One region of the Desulfovibrio biadhensis genome, then DNA from elsewhere that is predicted to be linked to it. Evidence: predicted binding sites of a transcription regulator. Region 1 holds the regulator's gene; the other holds the start of a gene.
What was found. Region 1 encodes sigma-54, which starts transcription at its own class of promoters, with help from an activator protein. Its sites were predicted from a motif close to CTGGCACGGNNNNTGCTT; they were not measured.

Region 1 (15,946 bases):
AGGGACAGGTCAGCATTGGAATTGTGGGCAAATACGTGGATTTGAAAGAAGCTTATAAGAGTCTGCATGAAGCGCTGGTTCACGGTGGCGTTGCCAATGAAGTTTCTGTGAACCTGGTGTACGTTAACTCCGAAGAGATTAAAGACAGCAATGTGGATAAGAAGCTTGCCGGACTGAACGGCATCCTTGTGCCTGGAGGTTTCGGCAATCGCGGCATCGAAGGCAAGATCAGGGCCATTCAGTACGCCCGTGAAAACAAGATTCCTTTCTTTGGCATCTGCCTGGGTATGCAGTGTGCGGTCATAGAATTTGCACGGAATGTGGCAGATTTGGAGAACGCCAACTCAGAAGAATTTGACTGCAAGACCCCGCACAATGTTATCTACCTGATGAAAGAATGGTACGATTTCCGTACGAAAAAAGTTGAAAAGCGTGCTGAAGGTTGCGATATGGGTGGCACCATGCGGTTGGGCGCCTACCCCTGTGTGCTGCAGGCCGAGACCAAGGCGCACGAAGCCTATGGCCAGAAGCGCATCGACGAACGCCATCGCCACCGCTATGAATTTAATAAGAAATATGAGAACCAGCTTGCCGAAAAAGGACTTTTGATCAGTGGTCTTTCCCCTGATGAATCTTTGGTTGAAATAGTGGAATTGCCCGAGCACCCCTGGTTCTTGGGGTGTCAGTTTCATCCGGAGTTCAAATCGAACCCCATGCGCCCCCATCCGTTGTTTAGGGGATTCATTACGGCTGCCAAGCTGAACGCCACAAAAAAGGCCTGATAATGTCCGCAACACTTCTTGTCAGAAGCGAAGCCGAAGCGCTCCTTTCCCGCAGCAGGGAGGGGCGCTTCGTCATTGCCGGTCCGTGCGTGCTCGAAAGTCACGAACTCGCCATGGAAGTCGCCACCGAGCTTGCCGCCGTTGCTCATGAGCTTGGGGTTCTGGCAGTGTTCAAAAGCTCTTTTGACAAGGCCAACAGGACATCGAGCCAAGGGTTTCGTGGACCTGGAATGTCGCGTGGCATTGAGCAACTCGCTCGCATCAAAGAGGAAACGGGATTACCCGTGATTACGGACATCCATCTTCCCGAGCAAGCAACTCCAGTGGCCGAGGTGGCGGATGTGCTACAAATTCCGGCTTTTCTTTGCCGGCAAACCGACCTTTTGCTCGCTGCAGCCAAAACCGGCAGGGTGGTGAATATTAAGAAAGGGCAATTCCTTGCACCGTGGGATATGCGCCACGCCCTGGACAAAGTGTACGAGGGCGGCAATAATGCCGTTTGGCTTACTGAACGTGGCGCCAGCTTCGGCTATAACAATCTGGTGGTGGATTTCCGCTCCATAGCTGTCATGCGGCAATTCGGCGCTCCTGTGGTGTTTGATGCAACCCATTCGGTACAGTTGCCTGGGGGGCAAGGGAGTTCCTCAGGAGGGCAGCGTGAGTATGTGCCCTTGTTGGCGCGAGCTGCAGTTGCCGCAGGGTGTGACGGTGTTTTTCTTGAAACGCACCCGACACCTGACAAAGCTCTTTGTGATGGACCTAACAGTTGGCCCCTTGCCCGGCTGAAGACTTTGCTCCAAGAACTGACTGCCATCTGGAATGTGCCAAATGAGACGCTTTTCTGAAAAAACACAACGTATTAGCCGCAAAGCCCTGCAGCGTGCAAGAAACATAAGGATGCTTGTTCTTGATGTGGACGGCGTACTCACTGACGGGGGGCTGTATTACGATACTAACGGTAAAATTCAAAAGCGCTTTGACGTCCAGGATGGTTTGGGGATCAAGCTTGCGCAGGGCGCCGGTATTGAAGTCGCCCTTATTTCCGGACTGGATTCCCTTGCAGTGGAAACACGCGCACGGGAACTGGAAATCGTCGAGTATTTTGCTGGTCATGTGAAAAAGCGCGCCATTCTTGAAGATATTTCCCGTCGTCGGGAGATTGGCTTTGATGAAATGGCGTATCTTGGTGATGACTGGGTGGACATTACGCCGTTGAGTCTGGTGGGCCTTCCCATGGCCGTGGCCAACGCGCAGCCGGAACTGGCGCGCAAAGCGATATGGACCTCTTATGCTTCCGGCGGGCGTGGAGCTGTTCGCGAGGCTATACGTTTTTTGCTCTTGGCACAGGGAAAACTTCCTAAAATGCTTGAAGATTGGAGCTGATACGTGCGCAAGGCCGTTTTTATCGCACTACTGCTGCTTCTCATTGGCCTTGGCGGGCTGTGGTATTGGTGGGTGCAGAATCAAGCAGCCAAACATCTTGCCGAAACCGCCAAGCGTGTTGCCGACGTCGACCTGCAAGCGGACCTTGATGTTGATTTATCGTTGAAGGGCATTACCCTTTCCCAAGGGGAAAAGGGGGAGATGCACTGGCAATTGACAGCTAAAGAAGCCAATTACGTTCAAGAAGAGGGCATGGTCGAAGTCACCGATCCGATTATTAGCTATCGCATTGGAAAAAATGAAGAAATGCTCACTGTGGAGGCGCCTAAAGGCGCTATCCGCCAGCAAGAGCAGTGGGCCCGGCTTTGGCCGAAGGTGCACGCCACGTATGAGCAAAATGTCCTTTCCGCCGCAGAATTGATCTATGATGGCGAAAGCAGAACCATTTCTCTGACCGGGGGCGTGACACTGGCTGGTCCTCAATTTGTTTGCAAAGCGTCACAATTGCGTTATCAATTGCAGCAGGACATGATTGTTGTGGAAAAAGGCGTGGAAGCCACCGTGTACGTTGACGCTGACTTCCTCCCAGAGCAAGGAGAATCCGTAAAGTGAGTTGTGCCAAGCTGATACAGGGGGCCATCGCCTCCATGCTCATATCTCTGTGTTGCGTAACCTTTGCCATTGCGGCCACGGTTCCTGTGGACATCCAAGCCGACACAATGCGCTACAGCCCCTCCGGCAAGGAAGTAGTCTTTGAGGGGAATGTGCATGTCACACGCCAGGATGTCGCCATCAGAGCAGCAACCATCACCATCCACCTGTCGGGTAAGGCGGAGAGTGGTCCTGGTGTGGCAGCCATGGACCCGGGCGCCATTCAGAAAATCGTTGCGACAGGGGGCGTACGTATCGATTATCAGGGCAAGGTCGGCACATGCGCCACTGCGACCTATAACGTTCGCACGGGCATGCTGGTGATGGAAGGCAATCCAGCCCTTGAAGATGGCAAAAACCGTATCCAAGGGCTTGTCATCAAATTCAATCTTAAAGAAAATCGCAGCGAAGTCGTAGGCGGCAAAGGAACGCGTGTCAAAGCCACGTTCCAGGCCCCTGAAGACCTCAAAGCGCCCTAGCCATTCTGCCGCCATGCTTTTATTCATGCAAAACAATAACTCGGGGCGGAGTCTTGGATGAGCGGAACCACCGGTCTCACCGCCACGGGCTTGTGCAAGCGTTATGGCAAGCGAGAGGTTGTCAGAGATGTGGCGCTTTCCCTGCAACAGGGCGAAATTGTAGGCCTTTTGGGTCCTAATGGTGCAGGGAAGACGACCACGTTTCACATGCTGGTGGGAATTCTGGAGCCCAACCAGGGCGAAGTCCGTCTGGATGGCGCCCCTATAACTCGCTGGCCCTTGCACGAGCGGGCCAATCACGGCATCAGCTATTTGCCCCAGGAAAGTTCGGTTTTCAAAAAACTGAGCGTCTTGCAAAACCTTGAACTGATACTTCAATACACGGGTCTCTCCCGCAAAGAGCAACGGCAGCGTTCAGCAGATTTGCTTCAGGAGCTTGGTATTTCACACCTTGCCGGACAAAAGGCGCTGCACCTTTCCGGTGGTGAGCGCAGGAGGCTGGAAATCGCACGCGCGCTGATCCGTAAGCCTCGCTTCATGCTGCTGGATGAACCATTTGCCGGAATCGACCCTTTGGCTGTAGATGATATTCAAATGATTATAGGTGGGCTGCGTGAGAAGGGCATAGGTGTTTTGATTTCAGACCATAATGTGCGAGAAACTCTCAATATTTGTGACAGAGCTTCACTGGTGTTTGAAGGAAGGGTGATATTGGACGGTGCTCCGGAAGCCATTGTGGCGGATGACCGAGCCCGTAGAGTATACCTGGGCGAAGGCTTCAGTCTCTGATGCCGAATATTGTTGCTCCACCATCTGGAACGGTGTTTCTTTTCTAATCAGCTTATATTTTTAATCTTTTTGTATCTGTTCCGCTTCGGGGAACATGTGATGCGTGTTGCAAGCATGGGCCGGATATGGCACATAAGTTGTTACACCAAATCGCATGTACTGGGCGAAACAGGGATTTGACTTTGAGGCCCGTTCGTTGCATGAAGCCGCCTTCAGCGCAAAACCGTTGGGGGGCGGAATAGGGCGGTTTTTGTTGGTTTAACCCTTATACTCGCCGAAAACGGCATTTGCCTATGGCTCTCGAACTCAGACAACAGCTCAAGCTCACACAGCAACTCGTCATGACGCCCCAGTTGCAGCAGGCGATCAAGCTGCTGCAACTTTCCCGTCTCGAATTGTTGGACACAGTGCAACAAGAGCTGATGGAAAACCCTTTCCTCGAAGAACATTACGAGGACGAGGGGAGAGAGAAGGCCGTTTCGGAAGAGATTCGTCCAGATGCGCCGTCGTCCAGCCAGGAAGAAATCATCCGCAATGCCGACTGGGAAGACTACCTTGGAGAATTTTCAAGTAGCTCCCGTCAAATGCAAATGCGTGAGTCGGAATCTCCTGAAGATCAGCTTTCCCTTGAAGGACGCTACGCAGTAAGACCCTCCCTTGACGGTCATCTCGAGTGGCAATTACGGCTTTCTGATCTGAGTGAAAAAGAGAAAGAAATCGGCGAAGTTGTCATCGGGAACCTGGACACAAACGGGTATCTTCAGGCCTCTGCGGAAGATATTGCGGCAATGTCGAACGCCGATCCCGAAGTTGTGGAAAAAGTCATCCTTGAGATGCAAACTTTTGATCCTGTAGGTGTTGCCGCACGCACCCCTCAGGAATGCCTTTTGGTACAACTCCATTCCTTCGGTATGGATGATGATCCCGTTCTTGTGGAGTTGGTTAAAGAACATCTCGAAGATCTGGAAAAAAAGCGCTACAAACCTCTGTGCCGTAAGTTTAAAATCAGCATGGAGGACATAAAAAATTATCTGGAACAGTTGCAACAGCTCAATCCCATGCCAGGGGCGAGCTTTGGCACTGGTGAACCGTTTTACGTAAGCCCGGATGTGTACGTATATAGATTTGGCGACGATTTCCATATCCTTCTCAATGAAGACGGACTGCCAAAGCTCCAGCTTAATTCTTATTATATGGACAACTTGCAAGGTCCTTCCAAAGACAAGGACTACATGCAGGAAAAAATGCGTTCCGCCATGTGGCTGATGAAAAGCCTTTATCAGCGCCAGCGGACGCTTTATAAAGTAACAGAGAGCATAGTAAAGTATCAGCGTGAGTTCTTTGAACAAGGCGTCACCCGGCTCAAGCCTCTGATACTTAAAGATGTTGCCGAGGACATTGGCATGCACGAATCCACGGTGAGCCGGATCACGACAAGCAAGTACGTGGCTACTCCCCATGGTATTTTCGAGCTCAAGTTTTTCTTTAACAGTGGACTGGGGATGGATGATGGCAGCCAGGTGGGTTCTGAAAGTGTCAAGGCCACCATCAAGCAGCTCATAGGGGAAGAAAACCCCAAAAAACCTTTGAGCGACGAACGCATTGCCGAAATCCTCAAAGACAAGCTGCAGGTCAACATTGCCCGCCGTACCGTTGCAAAATACCGAACCGCTTTGAATATCGAGTCGTCTTCCAAGCGCAAGGAAGCCTTTTAAGTCCGCCATCCACAGGTAGCGAGATTATGAGACCAAGGAGGATATAGTATGAACATCAACTTTTTCTTCAAACAATTCGAACCGTCTGAGCATCTTAAGAAGTATGCTCGCAGACGTTTTGAGAAAATACTGAAATTTTTGAGCAACCAGGAGCAGATCACTGAAGTGAACGTGACTATGCTCGTTGACAAATTTCGGCACAAAGCAGAGGTCGTCATCACCTCCGGGCAGTTGCACATTACTGCCAACGAGGAATCCGAAGACATGTATTCCACCATTGACCTGGTTCTGGACAAGGTTGAAGCGCAACTGCGCAAAGTCCGGGAAAAGAGCAAGGATCATCGTCGGGGCAAAGGTGGCGGAAAAACTCCCCAGCCTGTCCGGATGGAATATATTTCCTTTTCCGAAGGCGAAGGGGGGCAACGTGAACGGACTATCGTCTCCCGCGACGACTACGAGCCCAAGCCAATGAATGTTGACGAAGCCGCCATGCAGCTCGACAACCTTAATTATGAGTTTCTGGTGTTCCTCAATGCTGAGACCGAACGAGTGAACGTCATTTATCGCCGCAAGAACAACGATTTCGGCCTCATTGATCCGGGGTTTTAGTCTCATGAAATTAGGGGATTATCTGGACAAAGAACTGGTGCTGCCTGATCTGAAGGCCAAGACGAAATCTGAAGTCCTGGCTGAGCTTGTGGAACCCATAGGGCATAAAATCCCAGGGTTTGATACGGAAAAAGCACACAAGGTTCTGCTGGAACGGGAATATCTCGGCACTACTGGTATCGGCGATGGCGTGGCCATTCCCCACGGCAAGCTGGAGAGCCTCGATGATATCATTCTTGTGGTAGGACGCAGCCCAGAGGGTGTGGACTTCGAAGCTCTTGATTTCAAACTGTGCAATGTTTTTTTCCTGGTGCTGGCGCCCGAACAGGTCGCCGGCATCCATCTTCGCATCCTGGCGCATATCTCCAGGCTGCTCAAGGATGAGTCCTTCCGGGCATCATTCATGGCCTGTGAGGATAAAGATACGCTCTGGGATTTGCTCTCGCAGACCTAACCAAAATCAAGGCTGTCGCTTCTGCGGCAGCCTTTTTTTATTACCATTGCAGAGAAGAGGGGAATGTCTCGTGCACGCCTATCCGCTGCTCATTGTCACCGGGCTTTCCGGCGCTGGTAAAAGTACGGCCTTGAACGTCTTTGAAGATCTCGGCTTCTTCACCGTGGACGGGGTTCCGGCAAGCATGGCGCCCAAGCTTGTTGGGCTGTTTTCCGGGCAAGATAATCTTGATGTGAAGGGCCTTGTTCTCGGTGTTGATGTGCGCCACAGAAAATATCTGGGCGACTGGAACCAGGCGCTTGAAGAAATTGAAGCCCATGGCGCCAAGCCACAAATAGTTTTTGTGGAGGCGCGTACAGAAGTTCTTGTCCGTCGCTACGCTACCACCAGACGCCCGCACCCTATGGAAGGAACAGATTTAGGGTTGGAGCAGGCTATTGAGTTTGAACGCGATCTTCTGTTGCCCCTGCGACGTAAAGCCGCACTTGTGCTGGACACCTCGCTATACTCTATCCACGATCTTCGCCGTGCCATTCAGGAAAAATGGAGCAGCCTGGAAGCGCCTTCCACTGGTATGCGCATTCATATCGTTACTTTTGGCTTCAAGTACGCCCCACCTTCGGAAGCGGATTTGGTTTTTGATTTGCGTTTTTTACCCAACCCTTATTTCGAGGATAGTCTTCGTGAATTGAGCGGCAAGGATCCAGAAGTTGCATCCTATGTGCTCGATGGGGAGCCGGGTAAGGAATTTTTGCGTAAATTCTTGGATTTTTTGCATTACGTGCTGCCACTTTATCAAGTTGAAGGTCGCTACCGACTGACCCTGGGCATTGGTTGTACTGGCGGGCGCCATCGTTCTGTCGCTGTTGCCGAAAAGGTTTTTGCCTCCATAAAGCAGAAAGGGTACTCGGTTTCCATCGAACACAGGCATCTGGACCTGGGCTAGGCTGTAGTGTAGTCTCCCCCCGATTCAAAGAGAACGCGAGTGCCGTAAGACGTTGCATTGCGGCACTGGCGGGTTTTCCCTATTATGTATGCATGCGATGTACCCACACGTCCTAACAGTTGGGTGGAAAGGGAAAACGCAAGCAGATGCATTGTGTGGACATCACGCTAGATAAGGTGCCAATCGGATGAGTAATAATAGCGAACAGGAAAAGAAGCTTGGCGTCGTCCTCGTGACGCATACAGAATACGGAGCCTGGTTGTTGAAGGCTGCAGAAATGATCCTCGGCCCGCAAGACGGGTGCATGTCTGTGAGTGTCGATGTTTCCAAGAATGTAGAGGAAACCGTCAAGAGCCTGAAAAAATGCGTTGAGCAATGCAACACCGGCGTTGGTGTGATGATTCTCACAGACATGTTTGGCGGCACGCCGACGAATTTGAGTCTTTCACTACTTGGGGGGCAAAAGCTCGAAGTCGTTACAGGCGTCAACCTGCCCATGCTGCTCAAGGTTCTCAACTCCCGGACTGAATCATTGGAAAACATGGCCAATGCAGCCAGAGAAGCTGGGGTGAAAGGTATTGTCGTTGCTGGCGAAATTTTGCGTAGCAAGGTCAAGGATCAATAGCAGATGTTTTGGACCAGGATTGACAACAGATTAGTGCACGGGCAGGTTATCGAAACCTGGATACCCTTCACCAATGCCAAGAGGCTGGTAGTGGCTAACAACGAACTGGCGAAAGACGTTGTGCAGCAAGATATAATGTCTCTGGCCATTCCCCACGGCGTTAAGGCCAACTTTGTTTCTGTAGAAGAGGTTGCCGACTTCCTGCAAAAGCTGAAGCTCAGAGTAGGGAAATCAGACGTGCTTGTGCTTTTCGCCAATTGTCTTGACGCCAGAAAAGCCTATGACGCCGGTCTGGATTTTGGTTTGATCAATGTGGGGAATCTCCACTATGGCCCCGGAAAAAAACAACTCTGCGCCCATGTTGCGCTTTCTTCTGCGGATACGGACTGTCTCGAGTATTTCCAGGATCATGGCGTAGAACTTGATTTCCGCTGTATCCCTTCGGAAAATATTCAGGTAAAGCTGCCATGGTGATGCATAATTTGCCTGATCCCTTTTGGCTTCTTGCCATCAGTTTTTTTTTGCGGTTTTTTCCCTTTTCCGTTTCGCACTGAATATCGGGATTCTGGAGCGCCCCCTGGCTGTTGGATTGATATGGGGCGCCTGCACCGGAGATTTCAGCACGCCTGTTGCAGTCGGCGTGTTTTTTGAGCTTTTCTGGCTGGATCAGATTCCGGCTGGCACTTATATTCCCCCAAATAGTGTTCTGAGCACGTTCCTTTGTCTCAGTCTGTGTGAATATTTCAAACTTTCACAACCAGGAGAGATTGTCTATCCGCTGGTATTAACCATGCCCATGGCCGTGTTGGGCGCCAAGCTTGAATACCAGCAACGTCGCTGGCAGGATGGCGGATATAATTCCCTCTTGCACTGGTCGCGCATGCCGGGCCATCGGCGGCATCCACATAAACCAGAACGCCTTGTACTCTTTTCCCTGGTGCAACTGGTTGCACTAAACCTCGCGCTGTTCACCCTCGGTCTTTTGGCGATTCTTGGAATCCTGCTCCTGCTTGGTCTGGATGACAAAGCCGCCATGCTGGACCTGCCCCTTGGCTGGGCGCATCTATGGTTTCTTGCAGCTATCGGCGGCTTACTGGCGTTACGTGTCAAGCGATCGTATATAATTGTCGCCTGCGGCGTAGTCCTGCTCGCTCTCATCAGCATCCTTTGAAACTGCTAAGTTTTAACGCTTCTCAGAACGGTGCAAGATGGCCGTGAGCCTAGAAGTGGTCAGGAAAATGCTTGGCAGTATCTGCAGATTGTGCTATTTGGCGCAAGCCTTGACAGAAACAGATCAAAGGCACGCGAATTTATAGGTGGACCGGAGCTTGGGTCCGGCAACCATGCGAATCGCGATTGAAACCGAGGATAAATCACAACATTTTGGAGGAGGCTTTATGTCCGTTTACGTATTTGGTCACAAGAATCCGGATACCGACACCATCATCTCTGCTATTGCTGTTGCTGATGTTTTCAGCAAGTACCAAGGCATGGATTGCAAGGCTGTTGCTCAGGGCGACGTGAACCCCGAAAGCAAGTTCGTGCTGGACAAGTTTGGTCTGGCTGCTCCTGAAGTCAAGACCTCTTTCGCCGGCGAAAAAGTTATGCTGGTCGACCATTCCGACTTGGCTCAGAGCCCTGACGATCTGAAGGAAGCCGAGATCGTAGGCATCGTCGACCACCACAAGCTGGGCGACGTCACCACCTCCAATCCTTTGGAAATGTGGGTTTGGCCTGTAGGCTGCACCTGCACCATCATTTACAATATCTACAAGTTCGCTGGCGTCGAGATCCCCAAGGGCATCGCCGGTGGCATGATGTGCGCCATCCTGAGCGACACCGTCATGTTCAAGTCCCCCACCTGCACTGACGCCGACAAGGCTGCTGTTGAAGCCTTGGCCAAGATCGCTGAGGTTTCCGACTACATGGCCCTCGGCCTTGAGATGTTCAAGGTCAAGAGCGCTGTTGAAGGCACCCCGATCCGCGACCTGGTTTTCCGTGACTACAAGGACTTCGACATGGCTGGCAGCAAGGTCGGCATCGGCCAGCTCGAAGTTGTTGATCTGGGCATCCTGGATCCCGTCAAGGAAGACCTCTACGCCGAAATCGGCAAGGTCAAGGCTGAAGGCCGCCACAGCGTGTTCCTGATGCTTACCGACATCATGAAGGAAGGCACCGAACTGTTGATCGTTTCTGACGATCCTTCCGTTGTTGAGAAGGCTTTCGGCAAGGGCGGCGACAAGAGCGTGTGGCTGGATGGCGTGATGAGCCGCAAAAAGCAGGTTGTTCCCAACTTTGAAAAGGCTTTCGGCAAATAAGCTGAGCCTTTCATAGAGTGCATTTCAATGCCTGGCGCGGGAAACCGTGCCGGGCATTTTCTTTTTCAAGATGCAGGTTTTTCGACTGCTTGCTCAATAAATCTTTCCAAACCTCGTATTGCCTCAAGATCATCAAACAATCTGTGTCGGTTTTCCAATGTCCGCTGTCGTAAGGCCTGGCGGGCAGTAGCATCGGAAACCAGCCGGACGGCCATGGCAACATATTCGGGAAGGTTACTTGCAAGACAATCCTCGTGTCCCAACATGCGCAGGACAGCCTGGGTATGGCGCCCCCGCATGCCGCCGGTAGGGCAAGAAATAATCGGTAAGCCACAGGTGGCGGCTTCCATTGCCGTATTGAATCCGCTCCAGCCAATGCTGTCCAAAAATATGTCGCAAATATGATTGAGGTTTAAATAGCCTTCCCGCCCCTGATGGGGAAGTAACGCCAGAAAGTGTTCAGGATCCAGGCCTCGCGCCGTAAACTCCCGGGCAATTCGCTGGTGCAGCATATTGTTGGCGGCCAGCATATGCGCATCTGCAAGAAACACGAACAGACTTTCCGGAACACGCGCCGCAATTTCGGCAAAAACAAAGTCATATTGCGGCAAATACTTGGGCAATGTCTGGGGGCAAAAAAACAACACACGCCCCTTTTCTGGCAGTCCAAAATCACTTGGGGACATGCTTTGCCCATGGTCGCGCAAGGGGGAGTAGCAAACCCCGAGGTTCGGCAGAGGGACAAGCTCCTCACTGTACCAATCTTGAGCGTTATCCGGCTCCATGAGTTCACTGGAAAGAAAATAATCCATGGTCGGCAGCCCTGTGGTCATGGGGTGCCCCAAAGAAACGGCCTGGACAGGGGCAAGTCGCAACGCTGCAAGCCTGGCTGTCGTCGGATCCATGCCCACTTCCGGAAAGAGCAAGGCGTCCACCCTGTCGTCACGAATAGCCCGGCAGATGGCTTCAAAGTCATGGGGCTCATGCCGCAGAACATCAAAGCTTCTGCGTGCGTCCTCACTGCAATGGTCCTGTTTTACCCCGGTGGAATAACCAAAAACTTCAAAACGCTCTCTGTCCAGTGCCTTGGTCCACCCCTTTGTGGGAATCTTCCACACGGAGTGCTCGTGCATGAAGCCACAGACAATACCGACGCGTATGCGCTCCTTGGGAGCGCTGGCAGTCAGGGGGGTGGCGAATTCGGGGTGCCTCGCAGCCATGACCCTGTGCGCCAGTACGCCATAGCGTTTTTGAAGAGGGCGGTCATTCAGCCCCTGATACGTGAGATAAAAAGGTTGATTGGCACCGACAACTGGAGAAACGGCCTGCAACGCTTCTTTCTTTGCAGCAGGAAGGGCGGTTTCCAATCGGGCAAGGGCCTGCTCATATGCGGTTCGCTCGGCAAGCATGGATTGTTCGTCTGAATGCACAATGGAGAGGCGGGCAAATGTGCTGCCCCATAATGCCTGCAACCAGGCGGCAGTATCTTGCTGCGCCACGGTAAGCGCCTGAGAAAAACATTCGCGGCAGTGCTCCATGTCGCCATAAGCCTGCCAGGCATTGGCCAGATTACATAGCGTTGCAGGATCACCGGGGGTGATTTGTAGTGCCCTGTCATATGCCTGGAAGGCCTGCTCCAGTTCTCCGGCGTTTTTATGCGCCACAGCCAGATTGCTCCAGGTCTGGGCGGCTTCAGGCTGCAGATTCAAGGACTGTCGATAGGCGGCGATTGCATCGGGAAAGCGCCCCATCGCAAGGGCGCAGTTCCCCAGCCCATCAAGCGCAGCGGCCGCATCTTCTGGCGAAGCGCCACCTGCCAGCCGGAATGCCTGGGTATGCAGTTCGCTGGCCTGCTCTGGCCGCCCCATTTCTAAGAGCACTATCGCCAGAGCATTCAGAGGGGCAGGAGCTTCGGGTAAAAGCTGTGTTGCCAGCTGCAGGGCCTTTGCAGCGGCAGCCAAGTTGCCGACCGCTCTTTCCAAGAGCCCCAGACTAAGAGCGGCTTCGGCATTATTAGGGGTGTGATCCAGTGCCTTGCGATAGGCGTCCAGGGCGGCCTCGGAATCGCCCGTTGCTTCACAGGCCAAACCAAGCATAAACTGCGCGTCGCCATTTTCCGGGACCAAGGCGACTGCTTTTTCCAGGAGCTTGCGAGCAGCGGCAGGGTTGCCATCGCGTAAGAGAGCCAGACCATTTTGTAACAGTGGGGTTATGGACATGGCTAGGAAGTAGACCAAAACATCTCTTCAAGGCAAGGATACCTGCGCTGTGGGAAATTTTCTGGCAGATGTGAATTAAATCACATGGCGTCTATGCTGCTTTTACGAACAGTGCTTTTTAAACAATAAAAAAAGGGTTTCGACATTTGCCGAAACCCTGAATTTTATTGGTAGCGAGGGAGGGACTTGAACCCCCGACACTGCGGATATGAGCCGCATGCTCTAACCACCTGAGCTACCTCGCCGTACGCTGTGGGGGAGACCCCCCGTCACGAAGAAAGGGACCTTACGCAAAGCGGAAAAAAAATGCAAGTAAAAAACTGATTGAAAAAACAACCATCTGCGCAACCGGTAAAAAAAAGTTTAACCTTGCCAGACCCAAAGCACCAGTGCAGCAAGAATTAGCCGATATACGGCGAAGGGACGTAGTGTCCAGCGCCCCAGAAGGCTGATAAAACCTTTTACGGCAATCCAGGCGGCAAAAAAGGATACAACGAATCCCACTGCGAAAAAGGGAATGTCTCCGGCACTGAGGTAATCCATGCTTTTGAGCAGGTCATACCCCGTTGCTGCAAACATGATGGGCACTGCCGAAATAAAGGAGTACTCTGCCGCCAGCATCCGCTCGGCGCCCAGAAGCATACCCCCCATTATGGTGGAAGCGGAGCGGGAGAATCCAGGCCAGAGGGAGAGACATTGAAAAAGGCCAACACCAAGGGCAAGTTTTGCATTCATGTCATCCAGCGTGTGCGCCTTGGGCTTTCTTGGCAGTGCTTCCACAACAAAAATGGCCAGAGCGCCCACGCCAAGGGCCCACGCCACAGGCACTGGCGCAAACAGCTTTTCCTTGATTGCGTCATGCGCGAGCAGGCCAACGACACTTGCGGGCAAACACGTGAGAAACAGGTACCATAAGCCGCGCACCCCCGCGAATCTGTATCCTGCTTGCGGGCGCACCAGTGAAAGAAATCGTTCTTTATAAATGACGACAACAGCCAATATTGCACCGAGTTGAATGACTATTTCAAAGGTCTCCACCTTTGGGCCTGTCATGCCCAGGAGGTCGCCAGTCAGGATGAGGTGTCCGGTGGAAGAAATGGGAAGAAATTCCGTCAGGCCTTCGACTATGCCCAGTACAAGTGCGGCAAACAGTTCGTACATGCTGTTCTCCGGAAAAAAAGTTAGGAACGCCGCCTTGTATGCCAGCCGAAGCAACGTTGCAAGCGCAAGGGGTTATGGTGTAAAGCCGCGGGACAAGCACGGCCGTTATGGCCGGGAGGATGCAAAAAATGACGACTATCATGCCGGACGATGAATTATTGCGCAAGGCCGTACGCCACATTGACGCCATGCTCAAGAGTGGTGAGCAGAGCTTGGACAAGGCTTTAGATGACGCCGCCATGCGTTTTAATCTAGGGCCGGCTCAATGTGAGTATTTGCGTTCCCTTTTCAAGTCGCAACCAGAAGATAACTAATAACTGCTGAAGATATATTGTGAAACTGCTGCACAGAAGACTGCTGGCAGAGATGACGACACTGTTCGCCATCTGTCTTGCCTCTTTGCTCTCCCTTGTTTTGTTGGGACGCATTCTGCAACTGCGTGAACTCATCATGACACTGGGGCTGAGCCTTATAGACGTTATTCTGCTTTTTTTCTATCTCAGCCCGTTTTTCATGCTGCTGATCGTGCCAGTGGCCTGCATGCTGGCTGTTTTTCTTACCTTTTTACGTATGAGCTCAGACAATGAACTCCTGGCCTTGAAATCCGGCGGCGTCAGCATTTACCGTTTGTTACCCGCCACAGCTGCCTTTTGTCTGGCATGTGCACTGCTTACGCTCTTTACTTCGCTTTATGGGCTTTCCTGGGGCATGGGGCAGTTTCGCGATACCATGATAGACTACGCCCGCAGCAAAACCCGCCTCATGCTGCAACCCGGCGTATTTAACCAGGATTTTCCTAACCTCATGCTATATGCCCGCACCGTGGATATGCACAATGGTTTGCTTGAGCACATCATTGTTGAGGACAGAACCCAGGAAACCGCAACGGTTACCATTCTGGCTCCCGTAGGGCTGTTGAAAAGCGTACCTGGGAGAGGGCAGATGATCATCGCCCTCCAAGATGGACGCATTTACCAGCAGGAAGGCGAGCGTGTGAGTGTGTTGCGTTTTGATAATTATCAGGTGCGATTGGACCTTACCAAAATTTTACGGGATTTCGACATAGACGAGCAGAAACCCAAGGAGATGTCCTGGAAACGCCTGTCCTCGATCAATCGTGAACAGGTACAAGAGCAAGGGCACGACGACAATTACTATCGCAAAGTTCAGGTTGAAGTGCACAAACGTTGGGTGTTTCCCTCCGCTTGTCTGGTGCTTGGGCTTTTTGCACTGCCGCTTGCCTGTGCCTTTGAAGGACTCCGGCGACAACTCGGTTTCTTTTTGGCGCTTGGCTTTTTTCTCGCCTATTATACGCTGCTTTCCCTTGGGCTCAGCCTTGGGGAGGCCGGAACATTGCCTCCCGTCGTGGGACTATGGCTTCCCAATGTGATCTTTCTACTTTTGGGAGGCATAGGCATTCGTATGGCGGGAGAGGAGCGCAGCCTGAATATCATGGAGCGTCTGCGCCACGGGCTGCAACACAAAAAGGCGGTTGAATGATGACGCTGCTGCAGCGCTATCTGTTGCGCCAGAATGCCGTTTTATTGGCTGCCTGTCTGGGCTTGGGCACGGGGGTCTATCTATTGGCCGACCTGTTCGACCGCCTGGATGATTTTTTGGAGGCAGACGTCAGTGCCGGACATATTCTCACCTATTTTGTGGTCAAACTGCCGCTGATTGTTTCGCAGATTTTGCCCGCAGTGTTTTTGCTCGCGTTGCTGCTGCAACTGGGGTTCATGGCTCGCAGTAGAGAACTGATGGCCTTGCAGGCAGGAGGCGTGGCTTTTTCCAAGCTGGTGCGTTTTTTCGTGCTTT
Region 2 (15,946 bases), 910 kb from region 1:
AATCGTGTGCTGCCTTGGCAGAGCCTGGGGTCAGCTTTTGTTTTCAATGCTGATTTCCACAGTGCCGGGGGCGAACCCTTTGAGTTCCTTGAGCATGCCCAAAATCCCACTGGAGATGATGTCCTTGACAAAATGGTTCATGCCCAGAGGAACACCGTTCACCTTGATGCTGCAAGACGGAGTGCGTGAGCGGCAGGCGTCAGGGGTGGCCTTGCCGGCAACGATGTCCCGGGCAAGGCTGGCGCAATCCTCGCGGCCACAATCGCCACAATCCAGACCAGGAAGGGCAAAACCGCGCTCCATTACCAATTTGGTCAATTCTTCTATATCGGTTACGGCAGGCACCCCCGGAGAGGTGATTTCACCAAAAGTGCACAGTGCAAGCCCCTTGTCCAGCTCCTCCGCCTCTTCCGGAGAGCGCAACACCAGGATGCGAGGCAGCCAGCCCAGGCTTTTACCACCTTCGACGATCAGGCCTTGTGCTTCCATAATCGGAATCAGATCGGGGATGTAGCGCTTCTTGTTCCAGAACATGGCTGCTTTGTCGGGGAGCACCGCGCCAACGGTTTCATACACGAGGGCAAGGCGTCCCGTGTCGGTACTTGGAGCGTCCAGTTGGTCATGATGTGAACATTTTATTGCCGCCGCCTTGACGTTCAGCCCCTTCAGGGCTTGTCCGATTTGTTCACAAAGGGTTGTTTTACCAGAATTTTTAAATCCGACTACTGCTGCGGCAAACATTGCATGCTCTCCTCATTTTATAATGGTTCAATATTTTCGGAAAGTTGTGTGATGGGTGGCTTTTTCCTGACAAATGATTACAATAAACACCATATACAAACAATCAAATATCCTTGCAGAAAGGGGGCGGTATTGTGACCATCCAAGCTGATGAAGAAGCCCGACTTTTGCAGAAAAAGGTAGCAGAGCTCAAGAAGAAAGATTTTCTTCCGGAGCCGCTGCTTAACCTGGTTGCTGCAATTTACACCGCGCAGATTGAGGCCAGGCCAGATGCAGCCGTTGCTGCGCCACCTCAGGAAGAATTGCCCGGCGGGGAGATGCGAGCACAGGGCGCGCCTTTGGTGGAACGCAGGCGTTTTGCCTATGACGCATCGCAAGCCAAGGCATTGTTCGCTGATTTTATAGAGTATGCCAAAGAACAAGGTGAGCCTCTGGCTTCTGCAGTTACCCTTGTTGGCGAAGCTCTGGACAAGGGTGAACTGGACCTCGACAAGGCTTTTCACGCATATATACACGAGGATCAGGAGTTCTTCGACAACTGGGCAAAGCGTACACCCGAAGCGCCACGCACGGTAGCGTTTTTGACGCAATCGGCGCTGATGCCGAGTCTTGCAGCTGCAGCCGACGCACTGGCTGGAGAGCGTGAGCAAGGCCCGGCCTGGTCGCATGGGCATTGCCCCACATGTGGCAGCCTGCCGCTTATTGGTTCTTTGCGTGAAAAAGAGGGGCAGCGATATCTCACCTGTTCATTTTGTCTGACTGATTATCGGACAAAACGTCTGGGCTGCCCTATTTGTGATGAGACCGAGTTTGATAAGCTGGCTTTCTACACTGTGGAAGAAGAGCCAGGATTTCGTGTTGACGTCTGTGAAAGCTGCAAGCGCTACATAAAGGTTGCTGATTTCCGTGAACTGGATCGCAAGCTTTTGCCTTTGCTGGATGACCTGGCTTCATTGCCTTTTGACATCCTTGCGACCAAAAAAGGGTATTCTCGGGCCACGCTTTCCGGCTGGGGGTTTTGATGGCCAAGACTGACGGATCCTATTTTCAGGGAGCCGATAAGGGCCTCTATTCAAAACGCCTGCGGCAGTTTACCCAGGGTTCGTGGCGCGATATAGATGACATCATCGCCCCTGAAATGCGTGTGCGGGTGCATTGGTCCGGTAACGCCCCGAAAGAGTTGCTGGCTTTTCCGGATTCTGAGGCAGGCCTGCGTCGTTTGGCATTGGGGCATGCCTTGCTGGATATTAGCGAGCCGGGTGTGGTGCCGGAACTGGTGCGTCGGGATGATTCTGATGACGGCAGGGTCATGGATTTTCATCTCGAGCCTGAATGGACGCCACGCGATCCTACGCGATCCAAAGGGTTCGAAGCTCTGGGCGCGGAAACCATTTTGCAGCGCATGAAGGAATTCATTGCGGCAGCAGGGCGTTGGGAAGACACGGGGTGTTTTCATCGTATGGCTTTGTATGCTCCAGAAAAAGGCGAATTTGTGGCCTGGGTTGAAGATATCGGCCGACACAACTGTCTGGACCGCCTGGCTGGATGGTGTGTGGAGCATTATGCAGCCCCAGCCGATATGGTGCTTTTCGCCTCGGCCCGGGCAACGGGTTCCCTGGTGGCAAAAGCGTTGCGTGCCGGATTTGCCATGCTCGTCAGCCGTTCAGCGGTCACCACGGCAGGGGTGGAGTTGGCGCAGGAAGGCGGTATGTCTCTTTTGGGGTTTGCCCGGGATATACGGTTTACCGTCTTCGCAGATCCCAAGGGATTGGTGTACGATCCCATGAAATAAGGATGACGGGGGCCGTGTGATGGCAAAAGCGGAAGTCATGGGGCTGGTGCTGGCTGGCGGCCGGAGCCGCAGGCTCGGGCAGGATAAGGTTGTGCTTCCCTACGCGGGGGGGTGCTTGCTCAGTCGCTCTGTGGATCTGCTGCAAAAGTTCTGTCCGGATGTCTGGGTTTCGGGACGTAACCCCGCTGCCCTCAGTGATGCCGGTCAGCACCCTGATATCAATGCCCCCTGGCTGCCCGATGATATTCCAGGAATTGGCCCCATGGGGGGCATAATTACCTGTTTGAAACGGCTGCAACGCCCCTTGCTTGTTATCGCATGCGATTTACCTTTGTTGGATGAGGATACCATCCGCTGGTTGTTGGAGGTAAGGACTGCCAGGAAAACGAATCATGTGATGACCACCTTTTTGCAATTGGCGACCGGATTTATTGAGTCCCTGGTAGCTGTATATGAGCCTGAGGCCTTGCCGTATCTGGAGGCCAGCTATGAGAAAGGAATGTATAAACTTTCTCGTGCATTGCCCCCCGAAGTCCGCCTTGAGATTCCTTACAGTCCTGAAAAAGGGCATGTTTTTTTCAACATAAACCATCCAGAAGATCTTCAGAAATTACGGTCGTTAAAGACCGCAGACTGTGCGAAAAACATTGTGGAGAATATATGCGATTAGGCCGCTTTTTTACATACACCATTTTGCTGCTGGCATTCTGCATTTTGCCTTTTTCCATTGCGGCCGATGCGAGTACGGATTCCATAGAATCCATGAATCATGAGCAGTTGCAGGAGTTCGTCACCCACAATCATGGCAAGGTCGTCCTGGTTAACTTCTGGGCTACCTGGTGCGGCCCCTGCCTGATGGAAATGCCGGGGTTGGTGCAAATGCGCAGTGAAGTGTCTGCGGACAAGCTTGCAATGGTAAATGTTTCCCTTGATTATGACCCCGGAGCACTTGCCCTTTTTGTGGAGGGTCTTGATACTTCAATACCAAATTACCTAGCAGAACAGGAACTTGTTGATACTTTGAAGATACAAGCCATACCAATGATGCTGCTGTACGATACAGACGGCACCATAGTAGTCAGCCATATGGGCTACATGTCTCCTGAAGAACTGCGTGAGACTGTTGCCGAATATTTGCCGTCTGAGTGAGAGGAAGACCATGCGACCAGATAAATACGGACGCAGCGTCAGCTATTTACGATTGAGCGTCACAGATAGGTGTAATCTCCGTTGTTTCTACTGTCAGGGAGGGCAACAGCTTTCTCTGATGCCCCACCAGGATATCCTTCGCTATGAGGAAATGCTGCAACTCATAGGTCTTGCAGGCAAACTGGGTGTGCGCAAGGTCAGGCTGACAGGGGGCGAGCCCCTTGTGCGTCGCGATGTGCTTCCCTTTCTGGAGCGGGTATTGATTCAGAATCCCGGGCTGGACCTGCGGTTGACCACCAATGCCACGCTTTTGCCGGGCAAGGCCAAATTGCTCAAGCAATATGGTCTGAGTCGGGTGAACATCTCCCTGGATACCCTGGAGCGTAAGAAATACGAGGATATCACTCGTCGGGATTATTACATGGACGTGCGCCGCGCCATTGACGAGTGCCTGGAAGAAGGGCTGCTGGTCAAAGTCAACGCCGTGGCCCTGCGCGGGGTGAACGATGTCGAGCTAGCCGACTTCGTTGCGCTCGCGCGCCAACTCCCGCTGGATATGCGCTTTATCGAATTCATGCCCATGGGACAGGGCACCGCCTGGAGTGATGGTAATTTCTGGTCAGCCCAGGATATCGTGGCCGAAGCATCCAGGCATGCAGACCTTACTCCCATACCCCGCAGCACCTCCGAGGTGATGGGCGAGGCAGATACCCACGGCCCGGCCAGAATGTATTCCATCGCAGATGGAAAGGGGCGCTTCGGCGTCATTTCTCCGCTTTCAGACCACTTTTGCGGCAGCTGCAACCGGTTGCGCATCACCAGCGATGGACGGTTGCGTACTTGTCTGTTCTCCGACAGGCAATACCGCTTGCGCCCTTTGTTGCGTCACCCCAAGCTGGGTGTGGAGCAGGTACGCAAGGTGATCGAACGCGCCGGTCAGCGCAAACCCCTCGGGCACATGCTGCTGGCCCAGGCTCTGCAAAACGGCCCTGTCTGCAATACCCGTATGAGCGGCATTGGCGGTTAGAGCGGCAGAAAGGGCCCCTGAGCTTCACACAAATGGCGTGATTGCGTGCTCCCCTGTTTCTCCAGGCAAAAAAATAAGCCCATTCACTGCGTGTGTGAATGGGCTTAAAAATACGCCAGTATCGGTATTACTGAGAAGGCAAAGCCAAAAGCTCTGCCTTACCGTGTAGCAACTCTCGCGTCTGTTCAGCACTTCCTCAAATCGCGTTCCCGGATTTCAGCGCGCTTGATTTTACCGGAAATGGTCTTGGGCAGTTCGCCTACATATTCTACAACGCGCGGGTATTTGTAGGGCGCTGTGACCTGTTTGACGTGGTTCTGAATCTCTTTTGTCAGGGCGTCGGACGCCGTATACCCGTGTCCCAGAACAATGGTCGCCTTGACCACCTGCCCGCGTTGCTCATCCGGAACGCCTGTGACGGCTGCTTCAATTACGGCAGGGTGGGAGACCAGAGCGCTTTCCACCTCAAAGGGGCCGATACGGTAGCCCGAGCTCTTGATGAGGTCGTCCACGCGCCCCAGAAACCAGATATAACCGTCTTCGTCCATCCACCCCTTGTCTCCTGTGTGGTAATATCCATCATGGAGAACATTGGCGGTGCGCTCGGGTTCATCGATGTATTTTGTGAACAATCCTTCCGGCGACGATGCCAGGGAAATACAGATTTCTCCTTCCTCACCGGCCGAGCAGGGAGCGCCTTCCATGTCGAGAAGTTCGATGCCCCACCCTGGCGAAGGTTTGCCAATGGAGCCAGGTTTGGGGTCCATGAACGGGTAGGTGGCGATTTGCAGGGTGGTTTCCGTCTGGCCATAACCTTCGTAAATGTTCAACCCTGTTGCTTTTTTCCAGTCGTAGAACACGCTTTCGTTCAGCAGTTCGCCAGCAGTGGTGCAGTGACGCAAGGAGGACAGATCATACTTGGAGAGGTCCTGCCTGATGAGAAAGCGGTACACGGTAGGTGGGGCGCAGAAGCCGGTAACCTTGTGTTTAGCCATGACATGGAGCAAATCTGCTGGTTCGAATTTGCCGCGGAAGTCGTAAACAAAGACTGTGGCGCCGGCCATCCACTGTCCGTACATTTTACCCCATACGGCTTTGCCCCACCCGGTGTCTGCCACGGTGAGGTGAATGTCGCCGGGGCGCAGGTCATGCCAGTACACGCCTGTGGTGAAGTGCCCCAATGCGTAACGGTGCGTATGCTCCACCATTTTCGGGGGGCCTGTCGTGCCGGAAGTGAAATAGATGAGCAATGTGTCGTCATCACAGGCGGTATCGTCGCGGCGGGGGTAATCAGTTTCGGCCAGGGTCATGATTGCATCGTACCCTTCCCACCCTTCGTGCAGGGGAGAGGGGCCGCATTGTACCGTCAGGGAGAGGCCTGGGCATTCTTTTTTGGCTTCCTGGACGCGGCTGGCAACGGAATCTTCAACTATGGCTGCTTTGATTTGACCGGTTTGGACCCGGTAGACGATGTCCTTGGTCGTCAGCAACGAAGGGGAGGGCACGGCCACTGCGCCCATGCGATGCAACGCAAGCATGGCCACCCAGAATTCGATACGGCGATAAAGTATGAGCATGACCCTGTCGCCCTTGCCAATGCCGCGAGCCTCCAGGGCGTTGGCCAGGCGACATGATTCCTGCTTGAGCCAGGCCATTGGGTATTCGCGGCGCACGTCGTCCGGACCAATATGGATTATGCCGGGCTGGTCGGGATTGGCATCCACCATGGCGTCTATGACGTCGAAGGCGTAGTTGAACTTTTTGATAGGGGGCAGGGCGAAATCTTTGCAAAAAGTCTCGTAACTGTCCGGTAAGAGCTTGTTGAACATGATGATTGTCCTTTTCTCGTTACGCGCAGCGCGCTACATGATCACGTCGAGGAAGAGCGCTTCCTTGCCATCCAGTCCACGCATGGCGTGGGGGGTGTGGGAGCTGAAGTAGAGCGAGTCTCCCGGCTCGAGGATTTCAACGTTCTTTTCCAGCCGGATTTCAAGACGCCCCTCGATCATGTAGATGTACTCCTGCCCGGGGTGGGTGGTGTAGTTCATGTTCTCTTCCTCCTTGGGAGGAACGCGGACCATGAAGGGCTCCATGCGTCTGCCTACGAATTTGTAGGCCAGGCTTTTATAGTCGTAGTCCTTGCGACGCTCCACCGAGAGCCCTTTGCCTTTGCGTACCAGAGAGTAGGAGTGCAGTCTGGCCTCGCCGCCTGAAAGCAGTTCGGTGAGGTCCACGCCGCAAACGTGGGCCACACTGACCAGGTAGCTCACTGGAATCTCTACACTGCCCGACTCATATACTGCGGCCTGCTCGGCTGTAACGCCGGTCTGCTCGGCCAGTTCCTCAATGCTCATGTCCACGGCTTCGCGGAGACCCCGCAGGCGGGGGGCGATGTCCTTGTAAGCCTCTTGGGTCGTCATCTCGTGCTCCTTGCTAGATGTGCTCAGGCGTTGGGAAAGAGCTCGGCGGCCATGTCGCGCAGTTTGTATTTCTGCACCTTGCCACTGGCAGTCATGGGGTATTCAGTGAGAAAATGCACATACTTGGGAATCTTGTGCCAGGCGATTTGTCCGCGGCAAAAGTCGCGCACGTCTTCCGTCGTCATTTCAAAGCCGTCTTTGAGGATGATGAATGCGCCCACTTCTTCGCCGTATTTATGGCTGGGCACACCGGCGACCTGTACGTCGGATATGCCGGGCATGGTATAGAGGAACTCTTCGATTTCACGAGGATAAATATTCTCGCCGCCACGGATTATCATGTCTTTGAGGCGACCTGTGATTGCCAGGTAGCCTTCCTCGTCCATGACGCCCAGGTCCCCTGAATGCAGCCAGCCCTTGGCGTCTATGGTTTCCGCGGTGGCCTTTTCGTTGTTGTAGTAGCCCTTCATCACATTGTACCCGCGACAGCAGACTTCCCCCTGGTTTCCGGGGGGCACTTCTTCGTGGGTTTCGGGGTCCACAACAAGGACTTCCACTTCTGGCATGGCCCGACCCACGGTTTCCGTGCGGCGTTCGATGGTGTCGTCCATGCGTGTCTGCGTCATTACGGGGGCCGACTCGGTAAGGCCGTAGCAAATGGTTACGTCGGTCATGTTCATTTTCTTCATGACCTGTTTCATGACGTGAACAGGGCAGGGTGAGCCGGCCATGATGCCGGTTCGCAGTGTGGAGAAATCGAACTTGTCGAACAGCTCATGCTCCAGCACGGCGATGAACATGGTGGGCACGCCGTATACAGCGGTACAGCGTTCTTTTTCGATGGCTTTCATCTCAGTGACGGGATTGAAGGTCTCGAGGATGACCATGGTCACGCAATGGGTGACGGCCGCCAGTACGCCAAGAACGCAGCCGAAGCAGTGAAACAGGGGCACAGGGATGCAAAGGCGCTCTCCATCCTTGAAGGCCTGGTTTTCACCGATCCAGAATCCGTTGTTGCCGATGTTGTAGTGGGTGAGCATGACGCCCTTGGGAAAACCCGTGGTTCCGGACGTGTACTGCATATTGACGACGTCATCAGGATCCAGGGTTGCCTGGCGGGCTGCGTATTCTTCATCCGAAACCATGGCGGACATGGCCAGTACCTCTGGCACGGAATACATGCCGCGGTGTTTTTCATGGCCAAGGAAAAAGACCCGTTTCAGATGGGGAAACGTATCGCTTTTGATGTCGCCCCTTTCTCTGGATTTGAGCTCAGGAGCCAGGTCGTAAAGCGTCAGGATGTAGTCGGTATCGCGGTACCCGTCCATCAGGAAAATGTTTTCCGTTTCGGACTGCTTCAGCAGATACTCGAGCTCATGCCGTTTGTAGTTGGTGTTTACGGTGAGGAGAATGGCGCCAATTTTGGCCGTGGCAAACTGTAAGACAACCCAGTATGGCACATTGGTGGCCCAGACAGCCACTTTTTCGCCTTTTTTAATGCCCATGGCCATGAGTCCCTTGGCCATGTCATCAACCAGCTCCTTGAATTCCTTATACGTAAGACGAAAGTCGCGGTCCACGTAGACAACGGCTTCCGTATCGGGGCAGCGTTCGGCTGCTTCGTCAAGAATCTGCCCCAGCGTCAAGTTCCGCAAAGACATTGTTGGGCTCTCCAGTGGCTAGAAGGGAACGTAGATGACCGCGAAAATGGCGGCCTTATCATCGCCGGCGCATCCAACATGGTGGGGCACGATGGAGTTGTAGTACATGCTGTCGCCGGCTTCGAGCTCATAGACCTGCTTGCCGTAAACAAGCTGTACTTTGCCACTGACCACCACGATGAATTCCTCGCCTTCATGGGAGGAGAGTTCCTCGTTGTTTTCAGGAGCCAGCTCGATGTACATGGGTTCCATGTGGCGATCGGACTTGCCTTTGCCCAGAGAGTAGTAAGTTTGCGTCCTGCCTTCTCCAGCAGCCAGCTGCAGGGAAAATTCCTCTTCACGCTCTTTACGGCGAACAATGTGGGGGTCTTTGCTTTGCACATCGTCTAGCAGGGTGCCCAGCCTACACCCCAGCACGCGCGCAATCTTTACAAGAGGGCCAACGGCAGGCGCTGCCTTGCCTGCTTCGATTGCCTCGATCAAGGCCTTGTCCAAACCGCTACGGTCGGCCATATCCTCCAGGCTCAACCCTCGCTCTTCGCGAAATGATTTGATCCTGCTGCCAATTTTTTCCTGCGCCATGTTTTCTCTCCCTCACTGGTTCTTTTACAGACGAAAAACTACAGTTGCCTGGGTGGAAAATGTCTTCCAAAACGGCCTGTTGCGTTTATTACGCCTGCGGCGGGCACAATATAGTAAGGAATGGTATCTGGCAAGTTGAAATTGGTTTCAAAACCAATTCCTGCAGGTGTGATTGCTTTGGTCCAATTTTGTGATAAAAACTTAACTATGTGCAAAATAATGCCTATTTTTAATGTGACGCGTATAAAAAACGGGTGTGCGTATTGTTTTTTGTCTGTTTGAAAGACGCAAGCCATGGTCAATTGACGCTCGTGTGATTAATTCAGGATATGGAAGAAGTGGCAGTATTTTCAAGCTGACCGAACACAATCTATTGCAACAAAAGAATGAGGGGCCAATGAGCGAGCCAATGAGCAAGAAAGATACTAGCAATGAAAAGCAACAACAGGGCGAAGACATGAAGCAGATTGCCTTTTTTCGAGGAGGCTGCAAAGGATGTCAGGCCTGTGTCTCTCTGTTGCCGGAATGCTTTGGCTGGGATGAGGATGAACAGCTGCCGTTTCTTAAAGAAGACTGTGCACCGGAAGCTCGCATCAGAGAGTGCATGTCCTACTGTCCTGAAGATTGCATTGAGATCGAAGAATAGCCAAAACTTCCTTTGTGCCCTATAATACAAGGGAAAAACTTGGGCTGCCTGGTTTTTGGTTCAGTTTGTGGCAAGATAGAAAATGCATGGATGCGCACATGAAGTGTAAAGGCATGCTTGCCTTAACAAAAAGAAAACTGGATTACTGCTTCTGCAATAATCCAGTTTTTTGTATGGGATTAGATTTATGGAGTTTCTCAACGCTCACTTACGCCTTGCGCTTCTCCAGCTTCTGTATTTCCTCGTCCCGCAGTGCGCGGCGCAACACCTTGCCTACGGTGCTTTTGGGTAATGAAGATCGAAATTCCACCTGTTTCGGCACTTTGTAGTTGGCCAGTTTTTGGCGACACCAGCCGACCAGTTCGCTCTTCTCCATGGTTTCGCCATCGTGGAGCACGACAAAGGCCTTGATGCTCTCCCCACGGGATTTATGGGGAATGCCAACAGCCACCGCCTCGCGGATTTTTGGGTGTTCGTGAAGCACTTCGTCTATTTCTCTTGGGTAGACATTGTACCCGCCACAGATGATCAAATCTTTTTTGCGATCCACTATGGTGAAGTAGCCATCCTCGTCCATGGTGGCGATATCGCCTGTAAAAAGCCAGCCGTCACGAAGGGTTTCCGCCGTATCCTCTGGGCGATTCCAGTACCCCTGCATTACCTGGGGGCCTTTGAGTATCAACTCACCGTTTTTGCCGGGCGGCAGGGGCGCCAGGCCCAGGTCGCCATCCACAACACGGGCGTCGGTATCGGGGAAAGGCAGTCCAATGGTGCCAGGGCGTTTTTCCCCATGCAAAGGGTTCAGGTGGGTTACAGGTGAGGCCTCGGTGAGTCCATACCCTTCGATGATGGTGCCCTTGGTCAGTTCCGTAAAGCGGCGTAGCCCATCCACCGGCATGGGAGCAGAGCCGGAAACACAATAGTTGATGGAAGAGAGATCGTAGTTGCCGACATCCTTTTGCTGCATCAAGGATAAATAGACCGAAGGCGCCCCGGGAAAAACAGTGGGCTTCAATTTGTCGATGGCTTCGAGCATGTCCTTGGGCAAATAGCGCGGTATGGGAATGAGCGTGGCGTTGATTGCCGTGCCGAGCAAAAGGCAGACCGTGAGGCCATATACATGGAAGTAGGGGAGCAGCCCCAGCATGACTTCCCCTTTGGCGCCCTTGCCAAGGGTGTGCAGCATGGAGTGGCATTGCTGCACGTTGGCTGCAAGGTTGAAATGGGTAAGCATCACCCCTTTGGAGATACCGGTGGTGCCGCCAGTATATTGCAGCAGGGCCAGGTCCTCACGCACATTATGGGGTTTCACGTTTGCTCGGCTGGAGCCTTTTGTGAGGGAGCGCCAGCGGAGCACGGATTTTCCGTCGTAGGGGACCTGTACCGGAAGTTTGTCACGCCACGCCTTGACCTTATAGATCAGATTCAGGGGCAGTCCCAGAGCATCCGGAATGCGGGTGACAAAGTATTTTTCGACACCCAGGCGCTCCCGCAATGGGTGCAGTTTTGGCCACAAATGGTCCAGCGTTATCATGAAGCGGGCGCCGGAGTCGTTGAGTTGGTGCAGTAGCTCTGTCTCCATGTACAGCGGGTTGGTCATGACCACCACGCCCCCAGCCTTGAGTACGGCCCAAAAGCTCAGGATGGTCTGGGGCAGGTTGGGCAACATGATGGAGACTCGATCGCCCCGCTTCAGCCCATGGGCAATGAGCCTGGCCGCCATGCTCTCTGCATGGCGTTGCAGGCTTTTGTAGGACATTTTCCAGTTGCGGAAGACAATGGCAGTCCGGCCAGGGTACTCCGTTGCGGCGCGATCCAGATAATGGAAAAGAGGTACTTCCTCGTATTCGATGGTATGGGGCACTTGTTCGTCATAATTGGCGAACCAGGGGCGCCCCCCTGCTTCCTGAAGGGTCATTTTAGGCCTCGCTCATTGGGATGGGCAGGTCTGTACCCGAGTCGTAGTGAAAAGTCAGCCCCATAAAAAATCCTGGGGAAAATGGTTATGATAGCGTTTGACAGTACTGTAAGGCGGTGCTAAAAATAATAAATATTTACTGCAAATTCAGGCGTTTGTGATGGAATATGCCGGTTTTTGGAACGTGTTGCCGCTCATATGCGCAAGCTATTGGAACCTTTGGAAGTTTTTTGTTTGGTCAGAAGTGGTAATATATTGTATTTTTTTTGCGGTAATCGCAAGGCAGAGGATGGTTTTGTTGGGAAAAAATGTGTGGCCTTACGTACACTGGTGATATTTTATCCTGTTGCACGACCTGGTCTCCAAATGCATTCCCCTGAGTGCATTCCTATCGCCTGCCTCTCCAAAACGAGCAATGCTTCACAAAAAACAAGCCAGTCTTCGCGATTATATTTTAGCCGCATTTGTGCAGTAACTTTTTATGAAACGCCGTGACTACATGGCGTTTTTTGCAGAACCTGGCGCGCCCTTATAAATGTTGCGCGCGTACCTAAGGAGGACGAGTGAGTACCATCAGCGCTTTTATGGAAGCGAACTACAAGCATTTCAATGCCCGTGAGACTCTGGATGCGGCCAAGGCCTGGAACGAGTTGCTTGACGGCGGGGGCAAGATGTTTTTGGCCATGGCCGGAGCCATGAGTACTTGCGAAATCGGCATCACCCTGGCCGAGATGATCCGCCAGGACAAGGTGCACGCCATATGCTGCACCGCGGCCAATCTGGAAGAGGATCTTTTCAATCTCTTCAACAATACCGAGTACAAATTGGTGCCCGAGTATCGGGATCTTAGCCCAGAAGAGGAGCGCGACCTGCGCGACGAAGGCTTCAACCGTGTCACCGATACCTGTATTCCAGAGTCAGTGATGCTGCAGGTGGAAGACCATCTGGTCCAGCTTTGGAAGGATGCTGCTGCAAAGGGTGAATCCTACTACCCTTGGGAGTATTTCTATTCTTTGCTGGAAATCGAGGATGTGAAAAAACACTACCAGATTCCGCCCGAACATTCCTGGGTGCTGGCAGCCAAGGAAAAAAATCTGCCCATATATACGCCTGGCTGGGAAGACTGCACCATGGGCAACAAGTTCGTTGCTCTGGTGATGAGCGGCGCCTTGCCTGACCATCGCTGCCTGCGTCTTGGCACCGAGCAGATGCAGCACCTGGCCGAATGGTATCTGGCCCGGGCCGATGAAAAAACTCCGGTAGGATTCTTCCAGATTGGCGGCGGCATTGCTGGAGATTTCTCCATCTGTGTCGTGCCTATGATCATTCAGGATCTGCACAAGGAAGACGCCCCATTCTGGGCCTATTTCGCACAGATATCGGACAGCACCACCAGTTACGGCTCCTACTCCGGCGCCGTGCCCAATGAGAAGATCACATGGTACAAGCTTGACGTGGACACACCCAAGTTCATGATCAATTCGGACGCCTCTCTTGTGGCGCCGTTGATCTTTTCCTACGTGTTGGGGAAATAGTCGGCTTCGTATTGCAGGCTGGTCATTTGCTGCCAGCGACAAAGACCGTAGCCATTCAGGGCATCATCGCTGTGACCATTGCCACAGCCTTGATGCCCTTTTTTTCACCCGTGAAGCCAAGGCCTTCTTCGGTTGTGGCTTTGACGTTGACCCGCTCTGTCGGAACGTGCAGCAGCTTGGCTACGTTGTCACGGATGCGTTTTTTGTGGGGCATGAGCTTGGGCGTCTGAGCGATGATGGTCAGGTCAACATGCATGAGACTTGCGCCCATGGCCAGGGCATCCTGCAGCACCGCATCCAACAGCGCAGTGCTCGGCGCGTTGTCCAGGGTGGGGTCGCTGTCCGGAAAGCGGTCGCCGATGTCGCCTTGCCCCATGCAACCTAAAAGGGCGTCGGTGAGCGCATGCAGCAGCACGTCGCCGTCCGAGTGCGCCTGAACGCAGGGGCACCCCTTGGTCTGGATGGGCACGCCGCCAAGTTTCATAGGGCGTGCCTTGGCCTGGTTTTCCGCAACATAGCGATGGACATCGTACCCCCAGCCACAGACCATGCGGCCGCCGGGGCTTGGCGTGCTGTTTTGCGGGGCGAGCAGCTCAAGGTCCTTGAGCGTAGTAATTTTGACATTGCGCTCTTCACCGGGAACGGTTTGCACCACAAGCCCGAGACGTTCCACCATGCTTGCATCGTCGGTGACGTCCCAGCCTTCCTTGTCAGCGCGTTCATGGGCATGGCGCAAGGTCTCCAGGGCGAATGCCTGGGGCGTCTGCACTGCTCGCAATTCACTGCGGAGCAAGGTTTCGGCGATTTGTTCCGAGCCTTCAGGATTTATGGCGACGCGTTTGATCGTGTCACACACTGGCAGAACAGGAATGACTCCGGGCGCGCCGGCTTCCAGGTTGTCGAGCAGTGCATTGCACAATGTGGCGCTTGCAAAAGGGCGTGCAGCGTCATGCACCAGTACATTGTCGCAATCCGGTGGCAGTGCCGCCAATGCTTTCGCAACGGAGTCCTGCCGGCGAGCGCCCCCTGTGATACATAACCAGGGGATACTGACGCCGTCGGCCCCTTCAAGTTCGATGACCGTTTCCTGGGCGCTGAGGAATTCCGCTTCGGGGAAAACATAGATCAGGCCGAAAATGCGCGGCACACGAGCAAGGGTTTTGGCGGAATGCCAAAACAGAGGGCGCTGTTGGTATTCGAGAAACTGCTTTTTTTCCTGAACGCCTGCCGCGGCAAGACGGGAACCTTGCCCTGCAGCGAGAATAACAGCCCACGTGCTCATGTGCGTGTATCCTGTGATAAAATGTGGTGAAAAGAACGGGAGTTGGACTGTAAGCCGGGTTCTGTTCCTCCGGTCCAAGGACCGGAAGCGACCACCATTCCTCTAGGGCCGCAGTTACCTACGGCCTCGAGCAGCCTACCCGAGGGCTGACCGGGCCAGCTTTGACGCCCTCCTATTTGGCCTTGCTCCAGACGGGGTTTGCCTAGCTTACCGTGTTACCACGGCAACTGGTGGGCTCTTACTCCACCGTTTCACCCTTACCTGCATCCCACAAGGGGCGCATAGGCGGTTTGCTTTCTGTGGCGCTATCCGGGGATCGCTCCCCCTGGGAGTTACCCAGCGTCTTGCCCTGTGGAGCCCGGACTTTCCTCCCCGGGTCGTAAACGACCCGCAGCGGCGATCCGTCCAACTCCCGAAAATTGTTGCCGGGAGCGTGCTCAAGTTGCCATTTACGCGCATCCTGCAGTCACTTGTCCATACCCAGCATGAAGGGGAGGGACAAGTGGCTGCAGGCGCATGTGGTAAATGTCGCGTGTACTACCTGATGCAGTAATAAGCACTGCAGCGAGAAGGTCAAAACCTACTCGGCAGCCTCTTCAGCTTCTTTTTCCTTGGGGGTGGCGCACTGCTCATCCTCGGAAAAGTGCTCGCACCAGTAGATGAGGCGCTGGCAGTTGGGGCACGAAAGAATCTGCTGCCCTTTCTGCAGATCGTTGAAGCTCTGGGGCGGAATAGCGATGTGGCAACCGTTGCAGATGCCCTGTTCGACCTTGACGATAACAGGCGGCACCAGACGAGAGCGGATGAATTCGTAACGGCTCAATACCGGCGGGGGCACGCTGGAGCCTGCGTCCTTGCGTTGCGCATCCAGCTCGTCCAGGCGTTTTTGTGTCTCAGCCACGCGCGCCTGCAGGTTGGAGCGCTTTTCTTCGAGCTGCTTGTTGATCGTTCCCAACTCGCTATCAAGCTCTTCTTTGCTTTCGTTGAGGCGGACGAGCTCTTCAGACAGGGTGACCCGCTCTTCTTCGCGCAACCTGTTCAGCTTCTCCAGGTTGTCCATCTCGCGCATCATGGCGTGATATTCTTTGGTATTACTGACCATCATGAGCTTGTTCTTGCTCTTCTTGATCTTCAGCGTGTCATCTTCGATTTCAGCTGAAAGACGGCTTTCCTGCTCTTTGAGGTAGCCGATC

Region 2: ispD (2-C-methyl-D-erythritol 4-phosphate cytidylyltransferase) is a predicted target of sigma-54. The motif match lies at 14,895-14,912, and genes of this name have one in related genera.

The regions. Positions count from the first base shown of each region.
Region 1 is NZ_AP042477.1:4,369,900-4,385,845, reverse strand. Features, by position in the region: gene ACZ5EH_RS19045 (CTP synthase) at 1-782, shown strand, start outside; gene kdsA (3-deoxy-8-phosphooctulonate synthase) at 785-1,627, shown strand; gene ACZ5EH_RS19035 (KdsC family phosphatase) at 1,680-2,165, shown strand; gene lptC (LPS export ABC transporter periplasmic protein LptC) at 2,169-2,777, shown strand; gene ACZ5EH_RS19025 (LptA/OstA family protein) at 2,774-3,295, shown strand; gene lptB (LPS export ABC transporter ATP-binding protein) at 3,353-4,084, shown strand; gene rpoN (RNA polymerase factor sigma-54) at 4,378-5,799, shown strand; gene hpf (ribosome hibernation-promoting factor, HPF/YfiA family) at 5,848-6,408, shown strand; gene ACZ5EH_RS19005 (PTS sugar transporter subunit IIA) at 6,413-6,862, shown strand; gene rapZ (RNase adapter RapZ) at 6,933-7,808, shown strand; gene ACZ5EH_RS18995 (PTS sugar transporter subunit IIA) at 7,996-8,433, shown strand; gene ACZ5EH_RS18990 (PTS sugar transporter subunit IIB) at 8,437-8,907, shown strand; gene ACZ5EH_RS18985 (PTS sugar transporter subunit IIC) at 8,930-9,604, shown strand; gene ACZ5EH_RS18980 (manganese-dependent inorganic pyrophosphatase) at 9,831-10,751, shown strand; gene ACZ5EH_RS18975 (tetratricopeptide repeat protein) at 10,817-12,988, opposite strand; tRNA gene ACZ5EH_RS18970 (tRNA-Met) at 13,139-13,215, opposite strand; gene ACZ5EH_RS18965 (undecaprenyl-diphosphate phosphatase) at 13,334-14,131, opposite strand; gene ACZ5EH_RS18960 (hypothetical protein) at 14,260-14,445, shown strand; gene lptF (LPS export ABC transporter permease LptF) at 14,465-15,631, shown strand; gene ACZ5EH_RS18950 (LptF/LptG family permease) at 15,628-15,946, shown strand, end outside.
Region 2 is NZ_AP042477.1:3,458,337-3,474,282, forward strand. Features, by position in the region: gene ACZ5EH_RS14975 (molybdopterin-guanine dinucleotide biosynthesis protein MobB) at 31-741, opposite strand; gene ACZ5EH_RS14980 (formate dehydrogenase accessory protein FdhE) at 876-1,763, shown strand; gene ACZ5EH_RS14985 (formate dehydrogenase accessory sulfurtransferase FdhD) at 1,763-2,533, shown strand; gene ACZ5EH_RS14990 (molybdenum cofactor guanylyltransferase) at 2,553-3,203, shown strand; gene ACZ5EH_RS14995 (TlpA family protein disulfide reductase) at 3,194-3,682, shown strand; gene moaA (GTP 3',8-cyclase MoaA) at 3,693-4,709, shown strand; gene ACZ5EH_RS15005 (AMP-binding protein) at 4,895-6,538, opposite strand; gene ACZ5EH_RS15010 (helix-turn-helix domain-containing protein) at 6,572-7,129, opposite strand; gene ACZ5EH_RS15015 (AMP-binding protein) at 7,153-8,790, opposite strand; gene ACZ5EH_RS15020 (helix-turn-helix domain-containing protein) at 8,809-9,372, opposite strand; gene ACZ5EH_RS15025 (ferredoxin) at 9,629-10,018, shown strand; gene ACZ5EH_RS15030 (long-chain-fatty-acid--CoA ligase) at 10,227-11,936, opposite strand; gene ACZ5EH_RS15035 (deoxyhypusine synthase family protein) at 12,500-13,471, shown strand; gene ispD (2-C-methyl-D-erythritol 4-phosphate cytidylyltransferase) at 13,527-14,753, opposite strand; RNA gene rnpB (RNase P RNA component class A) at 14,788-15,166, opposite strand; gene ACZ5EH_RS15050 (zinc ribbon domain-containing protein) at 15,334-15,946, opposite strand, start outside.